3 regions of the Lactobacillus sp. ESL0260 genome follow, and region 1 is predicted to be linked to each of the others. Evidence: riboswitches for the same ligand, from Rfam matches in the RefSeq annotation. Region 1 holds a riboswitch; each other region holds the start of a gene.
What was found. A riboswitch is a leader RNA that binds a small molecule or an ion and turns the genes downstream of it on or off. The one in region 1 is predicted to bind thiamine pyrophosphate.

Region 1 (5,163 bases):
GTGTGGGGCGTTAACTTTGCCGCGAGAATTAACTTTAAAAAATAATCAGCTGTATATGACGCCAGTCAATGAGTTAAAACAATTGCGGCAAGAAAAAGTAGTTGACGAAAAACAAACGAGTTCTTCAATGCAAGTTAATGTTTCTGATCCACAGCACTTGGAGTTGCTTTTAACTGCTAAAACTGAAAATTGGTCAGGTAATGAGATTAGCTTCATTTTTAAAAATGAACAGGAAAATCTGGTTACATTATCTTGGAATAAGGAAAATAATGAAGTAATTTTGATCAGAGCGTATAAATCGACAACCGACGCACAACGTTATGGCAAACTGAGACCAAACTCAAAATTAAAAATTCAAGTTTTTATTGATACAAGTTCAATTGAGTTTTTCTTAAATGACGGGGAGCTGGTATTTTCAGAACGCTATTACACAACCAAAAAGCCAGCAATTTTTATTAATGCAGACGAGCCGGTTAATATTAGTGTTGCAGGTTATTCTTTAGCTGAATAAATTAAGGGATAGAAAAAAGTGGACAAGAACGTCCACTTTTTTATTTTAACGTCAATAATGCTAGATTTACTAAAACCAAAATTGCAATTGACTGCAGCCAGTCACTTTTTTTAACAGGAACAGCTGCAATGACAGAACGCTTGGCATTTTCGCGGTAACCATGGGATGCCATACCTTGAGCTAAATTTTCTGCAGAATTCAGAGCAACTAAGATAGCTTTAAAATAAAGAACCGGTGACCAAAAACTCAAATATACTCCCCGCATCATGCCAGCAGTACGAATTTGCTTAACAGCCTCTTTCATTCGGGGAACGATATTAAGAGCAGCTAAAACTCCATAAGCAAACTTGCTGGGCAAATGAAAATTTTGTTCAAAAGAGCGGGCAAATTCTGTAGCAGTAGTGTCTATTGAAACGCAGTAGATAGTCAAAGTATAAACGTAAATTCGACTAGATAAGCTTAGTGCGTTCTGTAAGTTGGGCTGTGGCGAGAACCAGTATAAAGTCGCAAAAACTGTAAAAGCGGCAATTAAAGGCATTAGTAGAGTTAAAAGCAAATTGCTTAATTTAATGTGTTTGTAAATTAAATAGACCAATGCCAAGAATATGATTAAGAGGTTTGTTAGTAAACTTGATTTCAGTGATATTTCTACAGAAATAATCAGAGCCAAGATAAATTTAAAACTAGGATTCATGATAGTACCTCACTTGTTCGTGTAAGCTAGATGCTGGTCTTTAAAAATAAGGTGAAAGTCACACCAATCAGCTAAATTCTTTAACTCATGGCTGATAATTAAAAGCGTTTGCTTCCGTGCTTTCTGACTCTCTCTTAATAAAGACATTACTTTGACAGCGGAGTCTGCATCCAGGCCGCTAAGTGGTTCGTCAATTAACAATACATCCTGATCTGAAATCAACATTAACAAGATTTGCAGTTTCTTTTGTTGCCCACCGGATAATGAATACACGACATGATCAAGCAGTGAATCAAGTTCAAGAGTGGATAAAGCAGCAGCTATTTTGTCATCAGTAAAATAAGAATTGGTCCGCTTTTTTTTGCTGAGGTTAATTTCATCTGCAACAGAGACATTGATAAACTGGTCAGTTGCATTTTGAAATATTTGGCCTACATGAAGCAAATACTTACGAGTAGGTAATTTATTAATTTCACGGTTGTGGTAGGTGATGCTGCCTGAATAAGGGATCATTTTAGTCAGAGCATTAAAAAGCGAAGTTTTGCCCACACCGTTGGCTCCTGTAATCAGAGAGGTTTTACCGGAAACAATATTTAAATGTTCCTGCTTTAGAAGTAAACGATTTTGCCTAATCTGAACGTCTTGCAGGGTAAAGCATGACTCCTCAGTCTGTTGCGGTAAGACAAAAGTATAGGAATTAGAATCCGTACTTTTTCGCAATAATTTTTCCTGCTCTGCTTGAGAAAGCTGCACCAGGCGTTTACCCTGAAATTGAAAAAGATTGTCGCAGATTCCTTCATAACCAGCTAGCACATGGTCACTTAAGATGATTGTTTTTCCTTGATCGCGCAGATGTGCTAGTTTAGCGATTAAGAACTTGCGGGCAGCGGGATCACAGCTGGCGAAAGGCTCATCAAGTAAAAACAGGTCAACATTCATTGCTATGAGGACAGCTAATGCCACTCTTTGTTGTTCACCACCAGATAATGTGTTAATTTTTTGATCAAGTAAATAATCAATTTGGGTAAACTGAACGGCTTCATTTAACTGTTTTAGATACTGGGCTTTATTAAGGCAGAGGTTTTCCAGTGCAAAAATAATTTCTTCTCGAGGAGTTGCCATAGTAAATTGCTCACTGGCATTTTGAAACATCATGGCAGCCTTTAAGCCGCCCAGAGTAACAGTGCCGCTTAGTTGTCCCGCAAATTCAGGATATAACTTTGCTATTATTTTCAATAAGGTAGATTTACCACAGCCAGTTGGTCCAACTAACAATGAAAACTGCTTTGTAGGAATATTTAAGTTAATGTCTGTTAAAATTTGGTTTTGTTTATCATATGAAAATGTTAGGTTATTTAATTTAATCAATTTAGTTACCAAAAAAATCGTCAGGATAACGGCCTGACGATGTAAAATCTTTCGTTTTCCCTTCGCTGGCATTATCCATAGCAGGTTCTGCGGGTTTAATCTCAGCCTTTACAGGCACCCCGATGTTAAATTTTATTATACAGAAAAGAAAATTAGTTGTCTAGATGCACAAGGACTTTCCGTTACCCATGTAGCAATGATAAAGGTAAAATAACAAAATTATATTAGTAAGATGAAAATTTGCTATATAATAAAACTATATAACCCCAAAATTGTATAAGAGGTGAAAGAAATGGCAGCAGTTAAATTGGAACAATATTTAGCCAGTATCATAGATGCGGCTAGGTCTGATACTAATGAAGTGAAAATAAAACCAGGTAACAGCAACTTTGATTTGTTTATAGCCTTTTTAGAAAATCGTAATACGGGAATTCATCGCTACCAAACAACAGGGCTAACTATTCTGTATGAGGCAAAAGGTTCAACCAAAGTGAGGATAAATAGTCAGAATTTTATGCTCAATGATGGTAATATCATCTTTTTACAGAAAAAGAGTAATTATGAAATATTAAAACCTGGCAGTAAAGATATTTTAGTTAAACTCGAATTTGATCCTAATATAGATATCCAGAACTTTTTCGATAGCCTGACTGTAATGAACAATTATGAAAAACAAGTGCTTAAAAAAATCAATACCACTTTTGAGCAAAAAAGATTATTAGGGTTAAACGGAACCTTAATGTCAGAATCTGCCCATCTACTTAAAAAGATAATTAATGAATATCTTAATCATGACTTATTTACCCGCAACGCTATCATGGCAGAACTTACTTTGCTTTTCGTTTCTGCTGTCAGAAAGCAAAATTTAACTTCCACTCCAGCAACAAGTCATCAGTTTGCACAAACGGATATGGAAAAATACATTGATGCCCATTTTACTAATATTACGCTTAATGATGCAGCCAAACATTTTGGCTTTAATCCTAATTATTTTTCAAGTTTGGTTAAACAAAAAACTGGCAAAAGTTTTGTGGAACATGTTGATGAAAGGCGCATGCTGGAAGCACGAAGTTTACTTGCTCGCCCAGATATTTCCGTCAAAGAGATAATTACCCGTGTTGGTTATAGCGGCAAGTCCTTCTTTTATAAGAAGTTCAGTGAATATTATCATGAAACGCCAGTACAAATGCGTGCAGAACTATTCAGGCAGGCAAATATTAATTTGAAATAAAAAACAACCTTGAACAAGAAGGTTGTTTTTTTACATTTTTTCTAAACGTTTAATTCTGTCCGCTGTTGGTGGATGACTGTCAAACAAATGGGTAAAACTGCGTTTTTTACGCATAGGATCTTCAATATACATTCCCGCACTGCTGGGATCAGCTTTTTTCATTGGTGCAGAGCCGTCAATTTTTTCAAGCGCCGAAATTAGCCCTTGAGGATTGCGCGTTAGCTCTACTGAAGAAGCATCAGCAAGGTATTCGCGGTTACGTGACAATGCCATTTGCGCTAAACTGGCACAAATAGGCCCCAAAATTAAGACAAACGCTATAGCTATTACCTTAAAAATGACAACGATAGTGCCACCACTATCATGATCACTATCGCGATCATCATCAATCCACCAGATATAGCGGCTGGCGATCCCAGAAAGATAAGAAATGACTCCTACTAGCACTGCCGCAATAGTAGAAACTAAAATGTCGTAGTTTCGGATATGAGAAATCTCATGACCCAAAACCCCTTCCAGTTCCTCGCGGTTCATCATATCGAGTAAACCTTGAGTAACTGCAACTGCTGAATGGTTCGGATCTCTTCCTGTCGCAAATGCATTAGGGCTGGCGTCATCAATAATAAATACCCGCGGCATGGGCACCCGACCAACTAGTGCCATATCTTGCACAACGTGCCATAATTCAGGATTATCTTGTTCATGAACTTCTTGGGCATGATTGAGGCTCATAACCATGTTTGCCGGATTGGGCAAGACAATTAGCATGTAAATTATACTAAAAATCACTGCAATAACTAAACCTAAAATTGGTCTGTTGCTAAAAAGGTAGCCTAATCCCGCACCTACAAGTGCCAAGATAATAACAAACAATCCCATAATACCCACAGTTTTGCGCTTATTGCGGGCAATTTGTTGAAATAACATAAAACTGACCTAGTATTTAAAATTTTACTTTAGGTACTTCTTTTTCAGATTCACTGGTTTGCAAGTAGTCAACTTTCTTAAAACCATGAATGTGAGCAACAATATTGGAAGGAAAGGTTAAAAGTTTTTGATCGTATAAAGCAGCAGATGAATTATAAAGCTGCCTTGAATAGGCAATTTTATTTTCAGTATTAGTCAATTCCTCTTGCAATTTCAAGAAGTTTTGATTGGCTTTAAGGTCAGGATAATTTTCTGATAAGGCAAAGATGGACTTAAGCGCATCAGAAATTTGGTTAGAAACTTTTAAGGTTTGTGCATGGTCATCGCTGGGAATGTTAGTTAACTGATTACGCAGCTGCACAACATTTTCCAGTGTTTCTTTTTCGTGTTTGGCATATCCTTTGGTGGTTTCGACTAAATTAGGGATCAAGT
Region 2 (5,163 bases), on a different contig from region 1:
TGAGATTACTGCAGCACCAGCTGCCTTAGTTTTAGCGATTGCCTCTAAATCGTTAACAGTTATCCCGCCAATAGCAACAATTGGCCGAGTAGCATTTTTGACCAGTTGTCTTAAGCCGGCAATACCAATTTCGGGGTCGGCATCACTTTTAGACTGGGTGGCATAAATTGGGCCACTACCATAATAATCAATTCCGCTAATTTTATTGGCTTGTTCAACTTGCGTTGAATTCGAACAGGAATAGCCGATAATCATTTGCTCGCCAACTTCTTTAATGACCTGTCTAATTTCTTCATCACTTTGACCAACATGAACTCCCTCGGCATGAACTTGTTGGGCCAACTTGACATCATCATCAATGAAAAAGGGCACGTGATACGTTTGACACAGTTGATGTAATTTTTGCGCCATAGGTAGTCTCTCAGTTTTACTTAAAGTTGAATTAGGACCCTTGTCCCGAAACTGAAAAGCCGTGATGCCGGCAGCAAGGGCTTCTGCGACTATACCAGGTAGTGTTTTACCTTTGGGCACATCTTGACTGCCACAAATAAAGTAAGCATGTAAAAAATCAGTGTTAAATTCTTTCATTATTTCTCCTAAATTACTTTGCCCAATGATTTAAGGGGCCGTGACCATGACCAACTTGAATAGTTTCCTTAATGGTTTTAGTAACGTACTTTTTGGCAATTTTAATTGCGGCAGGTAAACTTTGACCTAAAGCGAGTTGAGCTGTAATTGCTGCAGCTAAGGTGTCACCGGTGCCGTGAGTGCGTTTAGTATGTACTCTGGAGCTGCTGACCCAAAGATCAGAACCATCGGCAAATAAAGCATAATCTTTTACTTCTGCGCTATTAGTGTGCCCACCTTTAATTAGCACATTTTTAACACCCATATCTTGTAATTTATGGGCTAATTCAGGAAATTGATCTTGCATTTGTACCTTAATGCCAGTTAAAGTTTCTGCTTCTGGTAAGTTAGGTGTGATTAAATCGGCTAAAGGCAGCAATTCATTTTTAACGGTGGCGACAGCATCTTGACTTAATAATGGAGCCCCACCCTTAGCAATCATCACGGGATCGATGGTAATGGGGCCAAAGTCATACTTTTGCAGGTTAAGTGCAACTTGGTGAACATGAGCTGCATCACCTAACATTCCCGTTTTACAAGCACGAATATGAAAATCTTCTGCTAAAGATGCAAATTGGGCATCGATCATTTCTAAGGGCAGTAAAAAAGATTTTTGCACGCCTAAAGTGTTTTGTGCTGTCACTGCTACTACAACAGCTGTTCCAAATACTTTTTGCATTTGAAAAGTTTTTAGGTCAGCCATGATCCCGGCACCACCACCTGAATCTGTACCGGCAATAGTTAAAACCTGGGGAAAAGAATTAATTTTTTCTGTCATCATGAAGTTCCTTAATCAAAATCAGCAATTTGCTTAATATCAGGGACTGTTACTTTGTACAAATAATCCATGAGGTACATACCAAAAGTACCTGGTCCAACACCGGGATGATCTTGGACAACCATTTGACCCGCACAACTGAAAACTAAAGCACCTATCTGAGCCGCTTCAAACGGATCATCAGTGACTGCGGTAAAAGCTGTGACAATACTGGACAACATATCACCTGAGCCCACATGAGTTTTAAAAAGTGGTGAGCCGTTGTGAACATGAGCCAGTCTTTTACCGTCACTAATTGTATCTGTAGGACCGCTGGCAATGACCGTACAATGATATTTCTGAGCAGTTTTCATAGCGATATCATCAATATTACCAGATCCGGAACCTGCATCGATGCCCTTTGAATTCCAGTTGAAGTCACCTAGTGCAGCGATTTCACCAATATTGCCGCGAATAATACTGGTATGAAAATCCCATAAAAGCTTATCTGCGATTTTGTAGCGATATTCGACTGCACCAACCGCAACAGGATCAAATACTATCGGCTTGTTATATTGCCGTGCTAGGTCTTCTACCTTTTTAATATGATTGATTTGCTGCTTGGTTAAACAGCCAATATTAACTGCAACTGCGGCAGCCATCCGCACTATTTCTTCAGCTTCAGCGACTTCATTGCTCATAATTGGTGAAGCACCAATAGCATTAACAGCATTGGCCACGTCTTGAACTGTTACAAAATTAGCGATATTGAAAATAACGGGATTTTGCGCTCGTAATTTATCTAATAAGTCTAACTTCATTCTATTACTCCTGACTAAATGTTCTTGAAAATTCTGATTAATAAAAAAGCCTTGGCACGTGGAAAGGCCAAAGCTTAAGCGTTTTTGACACGTTCCTACGCAAGTATTGACTTACAGGTTCAAAGGGTCTGAAATACTTTCATCTCAGCCTAAAAGGCACCCCTCGTGTTATCGCTTTCAATTATAACGGAATTTATTCTTTTTGACAACGCTAGGTTAATAAAGATACTATCTGTTTATGTCATAAGTACTAGTATTTTAGTTATTATAAAAAATGCGGAAATTGCAATTTTAAGTTGAATACCCTACTTGATTTGATAAATGCAATTTACAGCCTGCCAAAACTATTGGTAAAGATTGGAACGATGTGCTAGTTAATAGTAAAAAACAAGAAAATTCTACTAAGCGGAGATACAATTAAATAAAGACAAAACAGATAGTGTTGTGATTTCCAATAAGCAGGTAATACAATCCACAGGTATAGAACTTGAATAGCACTACTTTAAAATCTAATATCGCTTTTTACCATATATCAATATAAATGTGACTAAATATGGTATAATATAAGTACAGATATTGGAGGTTTTAAAATGAGTGCAACAATCGTTAAACTACTTAAAAGCAAAAATATAAGCGTCGCTAAAGTCGCTGAGGCCAGCAACGTCCCACTTAGTACTTTAAGAAACTCAATTGTTAAACCAATTGAGACCTGGTCAATTAGGGTCCTTAATGCCTTTGCAATCGCACTTAAAGAGAAGCCAGGAGATTTACTCAATATGCTAGAAACGCAACCATATATTTTAGATATAAACGATGAAACGCAGACTATCCAAGGCGTTTTCATTGCTAATAAAGAAATTTACCAACAAATTAGAACTGTCGTGGAAGTCAACCACCTGGAAGGGTGGAATCCTACAGAATCAGATATCCAGGAATTATTTGATGAAGCTATCCAGCCTGATCCAGTAGTGGCTGAGCGCTTTGAAGAAATTTGGGGCAAGGATAATGAGTGATTGGATTAGTGAAACCTTGTATTCAAATGGCGTCCTAAAAAATAAGCTCCATATCCATGACTCAAAGGAGTTAGAGAAAAAGGAATATGAGCTATCCGCTCGGAATGCTTTGTTCTTGTTGCAAAAAAAGCCCCAAATAAACGATATCGGAAACCTTAAGAAGGTACACCAATTCTTATTTGGTGAACTATACGATTGGGCCGGTAAATATCGCCCCGGCAATTTCAATAAAAACGGGTATGAATTTTTTGATCATACCAGATTCGATTTTGCCGAAAAAGATATTAATAACATGCTGCACAAGCACCCCGCGGGCAAGCCTTTGGCTAACAAAGACTATGCTGAGCTGCTAGACGCAATTAATTTCATGCACCCGTTTAGAGAGGGCAACGGCCGTAGTTGCAAAGTTCTTCTTTCTGCATACGCGGCTAATCATGGCCAAGTAATTGACTATCCGCGAAGAAACAAAGAGATGATTGAAGCGCAAAATGAAGCTAACGTTGATAAAATTGCTAAACTGATTAAAGTTGAGAACACCCCCAGCCGCAATCGGGCGTTCCAAATACTAGCCTCGCAGCAAAGTGCTGGAAAGACACTTAGCCAAGCTGAACTTGCCCAAAAATACGCTGAACAACAGAACAAAGAGCAGCAGGAGTTTGATCAAGATGAAGGCCTTGAATTAGAGTAGAAAGCAGGATAAATCAATTGAAGTATGAAGACAAATTCAGGCTAACGCCTGAAAAAATAGACGCTTTGCCAAAACCAATCTAACCAAATTAGTCTTCACTAACTCACGCTTTGAAGGCCTGACTACCACCATGCCGCAAACCTAGACAATCATTGATGGCCTGGGTGTTGACGGCATTCCAATCGATGATATTAATATTATTGTTCAATTGAAGCGCGGTTGGCAGTTTGCTATCAATGAAAAAAGCCCCTGGACTTTAACATGGAAAAGAGGCTTAATGCGATTGTTGCCCGCGATACGGCGGTCTTTCCAGGATATTTGCGTAATGGTTCAGGCGGTGTAGCAACTTACCAGGGCGAGTTTGAACCACCTATGATCGAAGAGAACAAGGAACAGAAATATTTAAAGCAGTTGTTAGTCAGTGATCGTACCGCCACCGATAAGGTACTAACTCTGATGTATCACAATATGCGCCAGCAAATGTTCTACGACGGTAACAAGCGAACCGCTCCAACCTGATAGTTCTGCCAAAGATAAAAAATTTCAATTTTGTCTTGCTTAGATAATTTAGACATAAAAATATGACCTGCAAAATTGTCTTAATTCAGGGTCATATCATTTACTACACCTAGTAGCCTTTTTGTAATTAATTTGTTTCAGCTGCTATTCGCTCATCATGCCATTCAAGAATCATCTTGACTATGGCGTTAGCGACATTCAAGTTTTTTAACAACGGTCCGTGAGAATAGGTACCGATAAAATTGCGGTAGCGCAGGCCTTCGACGTGATCTTGGGGATTGTTGCCGTAGCCTTCAATCATTTCTCCTAGGGGATGCAACTTATCCTGATCATCAAAATAGGTTTGCCCGGAATGATTTTCAAAGGCCTTGACTTCACCCCATTCGCTCATGTAGCGGGTATCACCAATCATCCGCTTATCTGCCTTAAAAACGGTATGGAAAGGTAGAATATCTAACCCTTTGATTGTCACTCCGGCATTGGTTTTATAATATGTGCCCACTAGCTGATAGCCACCGCAGACGCCTACCATAGGTTTGCCTGCGTTAATATACTTTGTCAAAGTTTCTTTATGACGTGGTAAATCTTTAGCAACAACGGTTTGCTCAAAGTCCTGTCCGCCACCAAAAAAAACAAAGTCATAATCAAAAGCGTTAAATTGATCACCAAGAGAAATATTATCAACTTGTGTATCATAGCCCTGTTTTTTTAGCAAAAACCTGATAATTTTAACGTCGC
Region 3 (5,163 bases), on a different contig from region 1:
TGCTAAATCAGAAACTAGCTTAACTTTCCCGGAAGACTCCATTTCATTACCGTAGCTTGAGACATCGAGAAAATCAATTTCAGCTTTGACGTCCATTTCTCTAACCAAATCAGTTAAAAAGAAAACAGCACCCTTAAGAGCTCCCACAATTAATGGCTTTTTACCAGCATAATCATTGGTAAGCTGCTTTCCTAACTTAACACACATTTGGTGAATGTCCTCTTCACTAAACAATTTATGATCAATAATACTATTAATATTGTCGTTTTTTGGCATTTATCTACCCTTCATTGTAAAACAATTTAAATTCCTAATATTTCGATTATATCATTTTTTTGCTAAAAAAACAGACCATTTTCAACTATTTTAACTTTTTTAGCAGTCAATTACGTACAAAAAGTAGCCATATTGCTAAAAGCAGTAAGATAATTCTCGATTTGCTTAAATTTTTAACGTGTAACCCCAGTTTTTGGTAAAATTAATGCATAAGTATTTTTAGTGAAAGGTAAAAAAATGCAAAAACAACAAGAAATTAAAATGCTCAAGGCATTTTCTGATGCCAATTCTACTTCTGGCTTTGAAGGAGAATTTGTTAAACTATTTACCGATACTGTTCAAGATTTTGCTGACGTGAAGGTTGACGGTATGCTCAATGTGTATGCCAGCAAAAAAGATAACCAACCAGGTCGGCCAGTGATTCAACTGGATGCACATTCAGATGCTGTTGGCTTTATTACCCAAGCTGTCCGTCCTAATGGCATGATTAAATTCGTGCCCCTTGGCGGGTGGGTTAAATATAATATTCCTGCTCTGCGCGTAAAAATTAAAAATCGTGCAGGTGAATATGTTCCCGGTGTTGTGGCTACTAAACCACCTCATTTTATGACTGCAGCCGAAAAAAATAATGTACCGGACGTAGCCGATATGTCAATTGATGTTGGTTCCAGTTCACGTGCCGAAACAATTAATGATTATCAAATTGATACGGGTTGTCCTATTTTTGTGGATGTTAAATGTGAATACAATGAAAAATCTGGTTTGTTTTTCGGCAAAGATTTTGATGACCGCTTTGGCGCTGCTGCCATGGCTGACGTTTTAGACAATTTAAAAGATGAACAAACTGCATTTAACGTTGTTGCAGCACTTTCCAGCCAGGAAGAAGTCGGTCTGCGCGGAGCGTATGTTACAGCAAGAGCCGTAAAGCCTGATGTAGCAATCGTGCTTGAGTCTTGTCCAGCAGATGATACTTTTACTCCAGAATGGTTGTCGCAAACCGGACTGAAAAGGGGACCGATGTTGCGTGACATGGATACTTCGTTTTTGCCTAATCCTAAATTTCAACAGTATGCCTGCGATTTAGCTGATAAGAATAACATTCCGTATACTCGTTCTGTTCGCACTGGCGGTGGCCAAGATGGAGCAGCAATTTATTATGAAAATGGCGCACCAACCATTGTGATTGGTATTCCAGTTCGTTATGAACACTCTCCTTATTGTTTTAGTGCTTATTCAGATTTTAAAGCCTCTGTTGCTTTGACGCTTGCTATTATTCGTGATTTAACTAAAGAAAAGTTGGCAAGTTTTAGTCAATTTTAATGGCATTAACTACAGTAATCGTCAAAAATAGGCAACAAATTTAATTAAAGTATGCTATAATAGTAAAAATTGAATAGCAGTCACTAGGGGTGCCAAAAAGCTGAGAAATACCCTCTGAACCTGATCGGGACAATACCTGCGTTAGGGAAGTGTAAAATTAGGTAATAATGATACTCCTACTGACATGTAAAGTTAGGAGTATTTTTTTATGTTTACTAGAACTTCAAAATGGAATGTAAAGTCGATTATTTTAATTGCATTAATTGGAATTATTATGGGAGTCATTTATACGTATGGCTTTAACTGGGCTTTTAATTTAATCAAAATGCTGCTGGTGCCGACAGGTTTTGCACCGGTGACTGATACTGTTTTTACAGGTTTATGGCTTATGGCTGGACCTTTAGCGATGTATTTTGTTCCTACTGCAGGATCCGGTACGATTGGTGAATTATTAGCTTCTGTGGTTGAAATGGCCATAGGTGGTCAGTGGGGTGCTACTACGATTCTTTCCGGAATTATTCAAGGCGCTACTAATGAAATCGGCTTTTTCCCTAAAAAAGAACGTTATCAAAATTTCACTTGGAAAAGCGTCTTAACTGGTGCGTTTTTTGCTTCATTTGGCTGTTTTATTCCCTCATATATTTTATATGGCTGGAGCAAATTCAGTATGCAAGTGCAAATCGTAATGCTTATTACCAATATCATTTCTGCTCTGGTTTTTGATGGCGTTTTAGTTAAGCTGATTACGAATTTATTTGATAAAGCATTAAAGCCAAAAATAGCTTAAATATTTAAAAAGGAGTATTGCTCTTTGATGTGAACCCTAAAATTAGGACAAATTTGGGGGGTCATATCACTTGAAGCAATTACTCCTTTTTTATTTTTCTTTTTTACTTAAAATTGAGTGTACCTTAGTTGTAAGCATATCAATGGCGACATCATTTTTACCGCCTTCTGGAACAATAATATCCGCATAGCGCTTGGTTGGCTCAATAAATTGATGATACATCGGCTTAACTGTGCTTAAATATTGTTCAATCACAGAGTCAATGGACCGGCCTCTCTCATTTAGATCACGTTCTAAACGTCTAATAAAGCGAATATCGTCATCCGTGTCAACGTAAACTTTGATATCCATCAAATCACGAATTTTTTGGTTAGCTAAAACCAAAATTCCTTCAAGAATAATGATATCGGCAGGTTCAGTATGAATGGTCTTTTGACTACGGGTATGTTCTTTAAAATCGTAAACCGGCATCTCGACTGACCGATAATTTAATAAGTCTTGCAACTGTTTTCTAAGCAAAGGAACATCAAAAGCATCTGGGTGATCATAGTTGATGTTCTTTCTTTCACTCATAGGAATCCCGGTATTATCTTTGTAATATGAATCCTGAGTCATAATCAAAACGTGTTCATTCTCTTGCATTTGGGCAACAATTTTTTGCGCAATGGTAGTTTTCCCGCTGCCTGAACCACCGGTAATACCAATCACTACGGGCTTTTCAAGTCTAGACATTATGCCACTCCTTTTTTAATCCTTAAACATTTTACTTTACTTTTGCCATAATTACCAACAGTTAAGGTATATTTGATAATTAATGCTACTTTTCTATTGAATACGGTTTAAAATTGACTAAATTTTTTATATGATAAATGTGAAAAAAGTAATTTGTGTTAAATAGCATAGGTGCAAAATGAATTATAACTTAATGCCCGTAAAATATTTCGTTGATGTCGTTCAAACTCACGGCTTCATTTCAGCAGCGAGGAGAAATTATGTTTCAGAAACAGCTGTCAGTTCAGCTATTAAAAAATTAGAAGATGAGTTGGGTCAAAAACTGCTTAACCGTTCTGCTGGTAAGTTTTCATTAACGCCAGTAGGAGAAGTTTTTTATAAACGCAGCGTAGAAATTATTAATTTGTACAGTGAAATTTGGCACCACCCGGATCCTAACCCGGAGAAGCTGTTACGTGTCCATTTTTTGCAAGGCTTTGAAAATGACGCTGCATTATTTGCTTCAAAAATACCAGATATTTGTCAGCCAAATTTTGACGAAGAAAATTTTGATTCTTGCATCAAAAGATTGATTAATGGTAATTATGACATACTGGTTGGCTTTGACTTAGCTTTTGCCGGTAATAATAAAATTGACTGTCTACCTTTTAGGAAAACTAGTTTTGACTTACTGCTAAATAAAGATGAACTAAGACAATATCACGGCGATAAGCAGAAACTTGCTGAAAACAGTATGCTTTTTATGCAAAACTGGAAATCAACTGGTATTACTGATATTCAGCTTGCTATGCTTAAAATCTACTGTCAAAATGGTTGGAAATATAAAGAAGTGGCAGAGGTAAACAGCTTTGCTGCTGGATGTTTAAATGTCAACTTTAATGGTGGTATCACAATCGTACCGGAATCATTTAGTTTACCGCAAAACTGCAATAATATTGAGCGCTTAGCACCAGTTCAATTGCAAAAAGCTTTTAATGTGGTAATAGCAATGAATCCAATGGTTTCAACTAAATTTAGCAAAATGCTTAAGCATGTGACAACTTTAACTTATCGCTAATAACTTTTATGTGTTAGCACTTTTATTAAAAATGACATAGAATTCAATTGTAATAAGAATCACAAAATATCAGAAAGGGTGAAGTTACATTGAATTCTTTTTCAACTGATGTCGTAGTTGTTGGCTCAGGATCGGCTGGAATTTCAGCTTGCTTTGAGCTTTATCAAAAGCATGTGCCATTTGTACTTTTAGAAAAAGGTAACAAAGTTGGAGGTGCCGGCAAATTTGGTGCTCATGGAGTTTTTGCTATTAATTCCACTGAACAAAAAAAGCGGCACGTAAATTATGGCTATCGTGAAGCTTTTAACGGATTAACAGATTACAATCACTTCTTTGTTAATGGTGAATTATTGGCGCGATTTTTAAAAAAGTCAGGGGCTAATATTGCTCGCTTAGCAGAAATGGGTTTACCGGTAACCGTGGAACAAAGCGAACAAAAAGCACACTTAAATGATCCACTGGTCTACCATAAATTTAATAATTTTAAAGAGAAAATGACTAACTGGGATAAATTACCGGATAAATTTACCACAGCTGGCAATAAGGTAATGTTGGAAACTGCAGCCGTCGATCTGGAATATGATAATGGCTTAAAAGCCGTTATTGCCCAAAATAAAGCTGGTGCAGAGATTAGAATTGCTGCTAAAAAAGTAATATTTGCTGATGGCGGCTATTGCGGCAGTCAGGAAATGATGACAGCCAATTTTTCAGATACTAAAGCACTTTTGAACCTGGGAGAGTGCAAATCTACGGGTACGGGAATTAGATTAACGCATAAATTAGGTGCAGATTGTCGTCACCGCCCAGTTCTTTTTGCCCATGGCTGTGCACCAAGCATGAGTATTAATCCTATGAAAAGAGACAGTGCGGTTGAAACTCTAACTAATTTACCATTGCTGTGGCTGGATCAAACCGCTAATCGTTTTGTAAACGAGGATGTAGTTTATGATTTTGCTATGTGGGGCAATGCCGCCCATAACGTTAACGGTAT

Region 2: another riboswitch for thiamine pyrophosphate. It lies ahead of thiM (hydroxyethylthiazole kinase); the one in region 1 lies ahead of F5ESL0260_RS00780 (ATP-binding cassette domain-containing protein).
Region 3: another riboswitch for thiamine pyrophosphate. It lies ahead of F5ESL0260_RS02725 (ECF transporter S component); the one in region 1 lies ahead of F5ESL0260_RS00780 (ATP-binding cassette domain-containing protein).

The regions. Positions count from the first base shown of each region.
Region 1 covers NZ_REHO01000003.1:49,319-54,481, forward strand. The annotation lists gene F5ESL0260_RS00770 (sucrose-6-phosphate hydrolase) at 1-511, shown strand, start outside; gene F5ESL0260_RS00775 (energy-coupling factor transporter transmembrane protein EcfT) at 552-1,205, opposite strand; gene F5ESL0260_RS00780 (ATP-binding cassette domain-containing protein) at 1,215-2,645, opposite strand; TPP riboswitch at 2,614-2,705, opposite strand; gene F5ESL0260_RS00785 (helix-turn-helix transcriptional regulator) at 2,866-3,804, shown strand; gene htpX (zinc metalloprotease HtpX) at 3,835-4,731, opposite strand; gene F5ESL0260_RS00795 (LemA family protein) at 4,748-5,163, opposite strand, start outside.
Region 2 covers NZ_REHO01000013.1:506,699-511,861, reverse strand. The annotation lists gene thiE (thiamine phosphate synthase) at 1-591, opposite strand, end outside; gene thiD (bifunctional hydroxymethylpyrimidine kinase/phosphomethylpyrimidine kinase) at 602-1,405, opposite strand; gene thiM (hydroxyethylthiazole kinase) at 1,417-2,205, opposite strand; TPP riboswitch at 2,281-2,379, opposite strand; gene F5ESL0260_RS08690 (helix-turn-helix transcriptional regulator) at 2,796-3,218, shown strand; gene F5ESL0260_RS08685 (Fic family protein) at 3,211-3,906, shown strand; gene F5ESL0260_RS08680 (hypothetical protein) at 4,168-4,425, shown strand; gene F5ESL0260_RS08675 (type 1 glutamine amidotransferase) at 4,553-5,163, opposite strand, start outside.
Region 3 covers NZ_REHO01000007.1:14,340-19,502, forward strand. The annotation lists gene hpt (hypoxanthine phosphoribosyltransferase) at 1-276, opposite strand, end outside; gene F5ESL0260_RS02720 (M42 family metallopeptidase) at 514-1,596, shown strand; TPP riboswitch at 1,672-1,761, shown strand; gene F5ESL0260_RS02725 (ECF transporter S component) at 1,805-2,383, shown strand; gene udk (uridine kinase) at 2,474-3,115, opposite strand; gene F5ESL0260_RS02735 (LysR family transcriptional regulator) at 3,294-4,172, shown strand; gene F5ESL0260_RS02740 (FAD-binding protein) at 4,262-5,163, shown strand, end outside.